2 regions of the Priestia sp. AB genome follow, and region 1 is predicted to be linked to the other one. Evidence: riboswitches for the same ligand, from Rfam matches in the RefSeq annotation. Region 1 holds a riboswitch; the other holds the start of a gene.
What was found. Region 1 has a riboswitch for cyclic di-AMP ahead of POF52_RS30410 (APC family permease). Riboswitches for the same ligand answer to the same signal wherever they lie in the genome.
Positions count from the first base shown of each region.

Region 2: another riboswitch for cyclic di-AMP. It lies ahead of POF52_RS28870 (cation:dicarboxylate symporter family transporter); the one in region 1 lies ahead of POF52_RS30410 (APC family permease).

Region 1 is NZ_JAQMYN010000034.1:6,852-10,895, reverse strand. It holds gene POF52_RS30415 (DUF4430 domain-containing protein) at 1-375, shown strand; cyclic di-AMP (ydaO/yuaA leader) riboswitch at 739-883, shown strand; gene POF52_RS30410 (APC family permease) at 1,014-2,843, shown strand; gene POF52_RS30405 (NAD-binding protein) at 2,948-3,400, opposite strand; gene POF52_RS30400 (Ger(x)C family spore germination protein) at 3,700-4,044, opposite strand, start outside.
Region 2 is NZ_JAQMYN010000023.1:18,326-22,369, forward strand. It holds gene ytvI (sporulation integral membrane protein YtvI) at 1-437, opposite strand, end outside; gene POF52_RS28870 (cation:dicarboxylate symporter family transporter) at 651-1,910, opposite strand; cyclic di-AMP (ydaO/yuaA leader) riboswitch at 2,017-2,156, opposite strand; gene POF52_RS28875 (undecaprenyl-diphosphate phosphatase) at 2,430-3,254, opposite strand; gene POF52_RS28880 (hypothetical protein) at 3,712-4,002, shown strand.

The DNA of each region.
Region 1 (4,044 bases):
ATGCTTATTAAAAAGATACTGATATTTTTACCAATATTCCTTTTTGTTATTTATTCCCCTACGCACGCATTAGAGATGACGAGTACTTTCAGAATTGTAAATGATAAAAACGAGACGATTGCTTCAAAAGAAGTTTCATTTCAAGAAGGTGAGACATTATACGAAGTAACAAAAAGGGCCTTTAACATAGAAGAATCCCAAGGGAATATTATATCTATAAATGGTATCCATTCAATTCCAAAGAAAAATATACATTGGGCTGTTTTTGTAAACAGGAATTTTATAGAGTTAGGTTTAGATGAAGTCACGCTCAATGAAAATGATGAGGTAGTATGGGCTTTGAAAAATTGGGATAATCAAGAAATTTTAAAGTAAATAACATAGAAAATTAAAACATCCTACAAAAAGTAGTTGGTTATTATTCTAACTACTTTTTTGTAAGTTATAATTTCCGATAATGCTGATTATATAAACTAGAGGTGTATATGATATGCAGCTGAAAAGCAGAAAAACCTACCCTGGTGTGTGATAGGGTAGGTTTTTCTGCTACATTATTTAACCAAAGGACTGAAGTCTCACGGCGTCTTGAATAGTTTGCTCAAGATATCAAAATTTATTTATCTACATAAAAGAGAAAAACGAATTATATGAAAATTAGTTTTAATTGAAACGGCTCTTTACAAATGTAAAATTCAGGCGTATAGTACCTACCATACATATATGATCTTGCTATTTTCATACCTTTTATCGCTTAATCCACTAAGGAGTGGGGGACCCATTTTTGTGTGCACTTGCACTTGGGGTGAATCCTTCTGTAAGAAGGTAGGGCTACTCTTAAAGCCCGAATCCGACAGCTAACCTCATAAGCGTTTGGAGAGAAGGTTTGCTTTTATTTGTCCTGGAAAGAACACTAAGCAGAACCTTAGTGTTCTTTTTTGTGTTTTTTTTCTGAGATGGGGAATGATGAGAGTAAACTAATATAAATAATGGCAAAGGGTCCAGGAGGAGTTTAGATGAGTTATTCATCCATAAAACGTTTATTAATTGGGAGGCCACTTAAATCAAAGGAGCTAGGTGAACAAAAGCTAAATAAGGTCAAAGCCTTAGCTATTCTTTCATCCGATGCACTTTCATCCGTGGCATATGGTCCAGAGCAGGTCTTAATCGTACTTGCTACTATTGGAATGATTGCATTTTGGTATTCCATACCTATCGGTATTGGGGTACTTATCCTTTTAACGGCACTTATCCTTTCTTACCGACAAATTATTTATGCCTATCCAGAAGGTGGCGGCGCTTATGTTGTATCTAAACATAACCTTGGAGAGAATGCAGGGCTTATTGCTGGTGGGTCTCTGTTAGTAGACTATATTTTAACCGTATCTGTAAGTATTTCATCTGGAACAGATGCATTAACGTCGGCTTTTCCTGTTCTTCATGATTACAAGGTTATTATCGCTTGCTCATTGGTTATTTTTATTATGGTTTTGAACCTAAGAGGTGTAACAGAATCAGCTTCGGCTTTAGCATACCCTGTCTATTTATTTGTTCTTGCATTGGTTCTTTTAATAGGCGTAGGCATATGGAAAGTAGCCACTGGTCAGGTGTCTCCTGATGTTCATCCGGCTATTGGAACTGCAGTGCCAGGAATTAGCTTATTTTTACTACTACGAGCTTTTTCATCAGGATGTTCAGCCCTTACAGGCGTAGAAGCTATTTCAAATGCTGTAACCAACTTTAGACAACCAGCTGCAAGAAATGCGGTACGTACGCTTGTTGCAATGGGCGTTATTTTAGCTATTTTGTTTTCAGGTGTCATGTTCTTGGCTTATTGGTTTGGAATTGTACCTAAAGCAGAGGAGACGGTTGTTTCACAGCTTGCTTCCCAAGTGTTGGGACGAAATGGTTTCTATTATTTTGTTCAGGGTACAACAGCTTTAATTTTAGTATTAGCTGCCAATACAGGCTTTTCAGCCTTTCCTTTACTGGCTGTTAACTTAGCTGTAGATAAGTATATCCCGCGTATGTTTACGATACGTGGTGATCGTTTGGGCTATTCAAATGAGATTGTGACCCTTGGAATTGCCTCTATCTTGCTTATCATAGCGTTTCACGGTAATACAGAACGGTTAATTCCTTTATATGCTGTTGGCGTATTTATTCCATTTACATTATCTCAAACGGGGATGATTGTTAAATGGTTAAAAGAAAAGCCAGCTGGCTGGCAGGGAAAATTAGTGACCAATTTTATTGGAGCTTTTATTAGTTTCACGGTACTGATTATTTTCTTTACAACAAAATTCTCACAAGTATGGGCTGTTTTAATCTTCTTACCTCTTATCGTCTATGTATTCCACCGTATTAAGAACCATTATGAAGAGGTAGGAAAGCAACTTCGTATTATGCCAGGAGATAAAGAAGCATTAGCATTAGAGGGAAATGTAGTCATTATACCGGTTGCAGGCTTAACAAGGGCTGTCGAGAATTCCATTAACTATGCGAAAATCATTGGAGACACAGTTATTGCGGTCCATGTGGCATTTGACCGTGAAAGTGAAAAGAGAATGGAAGAGATATGGAACGAACGATATCCTGATATACGCTTAGTTACATTCTACTCACAATATCGAAGTTTAGTTGGACCTCTTTTACGCTTTATTGATCGTGTAGAAGAGCGAGCTGATGATAGTCATATGGCTGTCACCGTGTTAATTCCGCAATTTATCACAAGAAAAAGCTGGCATAACGCATTGCATAACCAATCAAGTTTATTACTAAGGGCACACCTTCTTTATCGAAAAAATGTCATTGTGACAACATTGCCTTATAAATTTAAGAAATAAAAAAGCAAACCCCTTTTCATATGTATGAAAAGGGGTTTAATTCGATCATTCATCTTGTGTTAAGAAAAACAGATCACATTTAGAATAACCGACATTACATCATCTTAATTAAGCATTTCTTTACTGAATAATTTATCCTGCATAAGATTACTGATTGGTAAACTTCTGTGAATGATTTGATCAGCACCTGCATGCCTTGCATTTACAATCTGTTTAGAAGTTAGAATTTCAACAACACTGTAAATAGAAGGCTTCACTCCCTTACAAGCAATAAGAGATAAAATTGAATTTATATCAGCATGTTCCTCTGTCTGGTCTGGATCGGCTGTTATAAGTACTTTTTCGGCATGTTGAATATTCGCTTTTACTAATGTTTCGGGATCTTGGGGATCTCCCTTAATAAAATAAAGATGGTCAGGTAACAAGTGAGTTTCCTCTAGTGTGCTATCAATCAAAACAATCTTAGTTAGAGATAAAGACTCGCCAAAACAAGAAAGAAGATTCTTGACTCGTTCATTCCAACCAATAATCACAAAATGGTTATTCCCTATATACATAAACGTATACTCCTTTAAAACCATAAGGCAGGTAAAGTAAAAAAACTACCTATCGAACTTAGTTAAATAATTAATTATACTCTCTCAATGCCCCACCCTACAGCACCATAATTAGAAATTCTTATCATCATTATCTCCCATTTTATAGAAAGCAGACTAGATAACCTAGTTGCTCAAGTTATACTCCCATCTCTTGTCTTAATAATTTATTATCTATTTTTTCTATATAGAAATCTTCCTTGGTATGAGTGAATAAATAGATAAAAAAGAACGCTCAATATACAGGAACGTCCCTTTTATCACTTTTGATTCTCTTTTATCCCTGAAAGAAATGACTTGTTTCGTAAGCCAGCGCGACGTATATAGGCTTCCACTGTAATATCTACATCTAACTTTGGAAAGTACACATCGTTCCATTCCTTTTTTAATTTCTTAAATTGATTTGGCCTAGTACGGTGAACCACTTCGCCAAACCCCAAGATATCCGTTTTGTTTTTTTGCGCACGTTCAATAGCTGTCTTCAGCTCTTTTTTAATTTCTTTCCTCAGCGATTGTTCGATTTTTGTAATGACCTTTGGATTAGTGATATCAACAGGTACCTCTATTTCACTAAGATCTCCTTCAACACGCGTATGAACAGAAAT
Region 2 (4,044 bases), on a different contig from region 1:
AAGCTAATGATGATTTCCACGGTACTTTTTAATAGAGAATCTAATGAATTTACGGTTTTTTCAAGCGTGCGCTCGATAGAAGAAATCACTTCTGTAGGAAGAGCGTTTGAATAGTATTTCCACTTAATAATAGTTGGATAAATCGCGGTTTCATAGATTTCTTTTACAAAGGAAGGCGCTATTTTTGAAAGAGCAACCACTTGCGTAACGATTGTCCGAACAATAAAAAATCCAATAAGTATGAGCGAAACAACATATAAAATGAAGGTCATAAGCACTGCATAGACTCTCTTCATTTTAAAAGATTGATGCAATTTTTGAACAATACCCTCAAGCGCTAATGCTGTTAATAAAGCAAACACAATCGGTAAACTGTAAGGGATTAACAAACATACGATTACTATCGAGGCGATGACCCATATTCGCTTTTTCCACATACTCTACTATCCCCCAACTAGCTAAGCTATCTCTATATTTATTGATAAAGAAAGGAACCAGTGACTGCTTTTATGTAAGAATAAAATTTGGATATATTTATACCTGATGTTACATATTATAGGGTCAATTTCCATAATAATAAAGGAATTATTACGAAAAAAGCTACTTATTCTAATTTTTTGAATAGAATAAGTAGCTTTTTAATTTATAAATTAGCCGGCTCTCATGACCTCTGTACCTTTTTTAGGGTCAAATTTGCCTTCAGATTTAGACATCACAATTGCTGCTAGTGTGTTTCCTACTAAGTTAACAACCGTACGTGCCATATCCATGATTCTGTCTACTCCAGCAATGAAGGCTAACCCTTCTGCCGGAACGCCGATTGTTCCAAGAGTAGCCAGCAATACAACAAATGATGTTCCTGGCACGGCAGCCATTCCTTTAGATGTAACCATCAATACCAGAATGAGCGTCAGCTGTTGAACGATCGTTAAATCAATACCGTACACCTGCGCTAAGAATAACGCTGCAATCGCTTGATAAAGAACGGAACCATCTAGGTTAAATGTATAGCCAATTGGTACAACGAACGATACGATAGCTTTTGGACAGCCCATCTTTTCAAGTTTTTCCATAATACGCGGAAGAACTGTCTCAGAACTAGATGTACTGTATGCTAACAACAGTTCATCTTTCATATAGCGGAATAAGTGGAAAATGTTAATTCCTGCCCATTTCGCAATTCCTCCTAATACAACAAGTAGGAAGAAAATTAACGCTAAGTAAACTAAGATAACAAGCTTTCCTAATGAAAGGAGTGAATCTAAGCCGAATTTTGAAACTGTTACACCAATTAAAGCAAATACACCAATTGGCGCCACTTTCATTACAAGGTTTACCACGTGAAACATTGCGTGAGAAACACCGTCGAAGAATTGTACAACTGGCTTTCCTCTTTCCCCAATTGCCGCTACTCCAAGTGCAAATAACACTGTAAAGAAGATAATTGCTAGCATGTCTCCTTCAACAATTGACTGGAAAAAGTTTGTCGGAACAATGTGTAAGAAAGTTTCAGCCACTGACTTTCCTTCTTGCTGTTTGGATGTTTCAACATATTGTGAAATATCACCCTTTTGTGCTGAATGAATGTCTACACCTTGCCCAGGATGAAAAATATTAGCAACCAATACACCGATTATAATTGCAAAAGTCGTAATAATTTCAAAATAGAGAATGGTTTTAACGCCGAGCTTTCCGACCTGTTTACCGCTCCCTGCTCCTGCAACTCCAACGACTAAGCTTGAGATAACAATTGGAATAACAATCATCTTAATTAATCTTAAAAATAGGTCTCCTAGCGGCTGTAGGTATGTTACTACACGCGGATCGTTAAACCAAATTACCCCTACAAGAACACCGAGGATTAATCCGGTAAAAATCTGCGTAGCCAAACCAAAACGAATTTTTTTCATAGATGTACCTCCCCAAAGATGTATGACATTTGTATATATTTTTCTGAAAAAACAAAAAAAGACTATTCTTAAGAAAGAACAGCCTTTTACTTACGCTATTTTGGGCTCTTTCTCTCAATAAAGCAAACGGGGTTAACTGTCGGATTCGGAATTGAGAGTTTCCTACCTTTTGTAAGGATTCACCCCAAGGCAGCTTTACTGCCGATAATGATTCCCCCGCTCTATACGATTAAGCTTATTATTCAGTTTTTATAAAATTAAAACGATCTATACGTTGTCATACGTTTTTTACAGTCAATAAAACTAAACAGAAGTCTTACTTTTACTTAACTTTATACTGCACAAATATTAATTTACTATTTTTCGACACGTTTTGTCAATACCTATGTTTATAAAACGCTTTCAAAAGGCGATAATATATATTTATGCAAAAAAGCTATTGCAATGTTGCAATAGCTTTTTCTTGCTCTTTGAGTCTCTATTAGAAGTTTAAGGGACTAAAGAACACGCGTGTTTATTTTATAAAAATACAAAATATAGAATAGCTGCTAAAACTATTCGATATAGTGCAAATGGTACTAATTTGATACGGTTAATTAATTTCAGGAAAAAGCGAATAGATACCAGCGCAAAAATAAAGGCGCTGATAAAACCAGCAATAAAAAACGGTAGTGCATCTGATGTGAAATACTGCCAGTTTTTAACCAATGAAAGTCCACTTGCTCCTGCCATGATTGGCACTGCCATAATAAATGTAAAATCTGCGGCTGCCTTATGGCTCATTCCAAGAAGAACTCCTCCTGAAATCGTTGAGCCTGAACGAGAAAAACCTGGCCAAAGAGCAATACATTGAAACAGTCCTATACCCAGTGCTTGTCCATAAGACATTTGGTCCACCGTCTCTACGCGCGGACGTTTAGGTCCAAACAAATCTGCTAGAATCATTAATACAGCTCCGACTACTAAGCCAATTAGCACCGTATTTAAAGAAAACAAATGTTCATCAATGTAATCATCAAACAAAAGTCCTAACACTCCTGCAGGTAGCAGACCAACAATTACCTGCATTAAATTCAAGCGATTTGTCGGTCCAATTGGAGCAGCTGGTTTTTTTCCTAATCCTAATAAATTAATAAAACGATCTTTAAAAATAACTACTACTGCTAAGATCGACCCTAGCTGAATAACAATTTTAAATGTATTAGCTACTGGAGATGAAAATAATTCTTTTGAATTTAACCACAGGTCATCCACAATAATCATATGCCCAGTTGACGAAACAGGAGCAAACTCTGTTAAACCTTCTACAATCCCTAAAATGATTGCTACAATAATTTCCCACATAAAGCTATGTACCTTGCCTTTCTTTCAAATTAATAAGCTTATCGCTTCGTTTTACATGCTCAACTATTTTCCTATTTTGACACTTGCTTTTTTATCATAATTGTTAAAACTATGAAATACAATGTGTATTTGCAAAAAGATAAGAATCTTTAATAATTCGTAATAAAAACCTTACATGCTATAATCAAAAAACACGATATCAGCTTTTATTTATTTTAAAAAGTAGTCACTATGTTCGGTATAAATTCCGGTCCCTTAGCTAAAAATGAATCATCTAGACTATTTTTCTTTAGCGTGAAAAAATGACTAAATCATTATGTTTTTTCCATCCCCTTTACTGTCATCTATCATTTTAATCAACTAGTGCTTGCTTATACGACATATCCCCTAAGCAATTTGAAACTTTTTTCTCTCTTTTCTCGTATATAGTAGTATCTTTTTTAGGAGGCTTTTTACTATGAATGGAAATGTACGTACAATGAAATGGGTCACTGCTGGGTATGAAGCCTTGCTGGGAATTCCTTTAATTGGCGCGGGGATCGTTATGGGCTTTAGTTATACTCCTCTTTTTATTGGATTTATTCTTCATGCTATCACACTCATTTTAGCTAATAGACGAGGGTTATCTGCGTATGGAAACATACTAGGGATTGTTACTTCACTGGTTGCTTGGATTCCATTTTTAGGGTTTATCATGCACATTATTACAGCTATTGTGATTGCAATCGATGCTGCTAGACAACGTTAATTGTCTAGCTTTTTTTATTTAAGGGTTGATTTTTTACCGAAT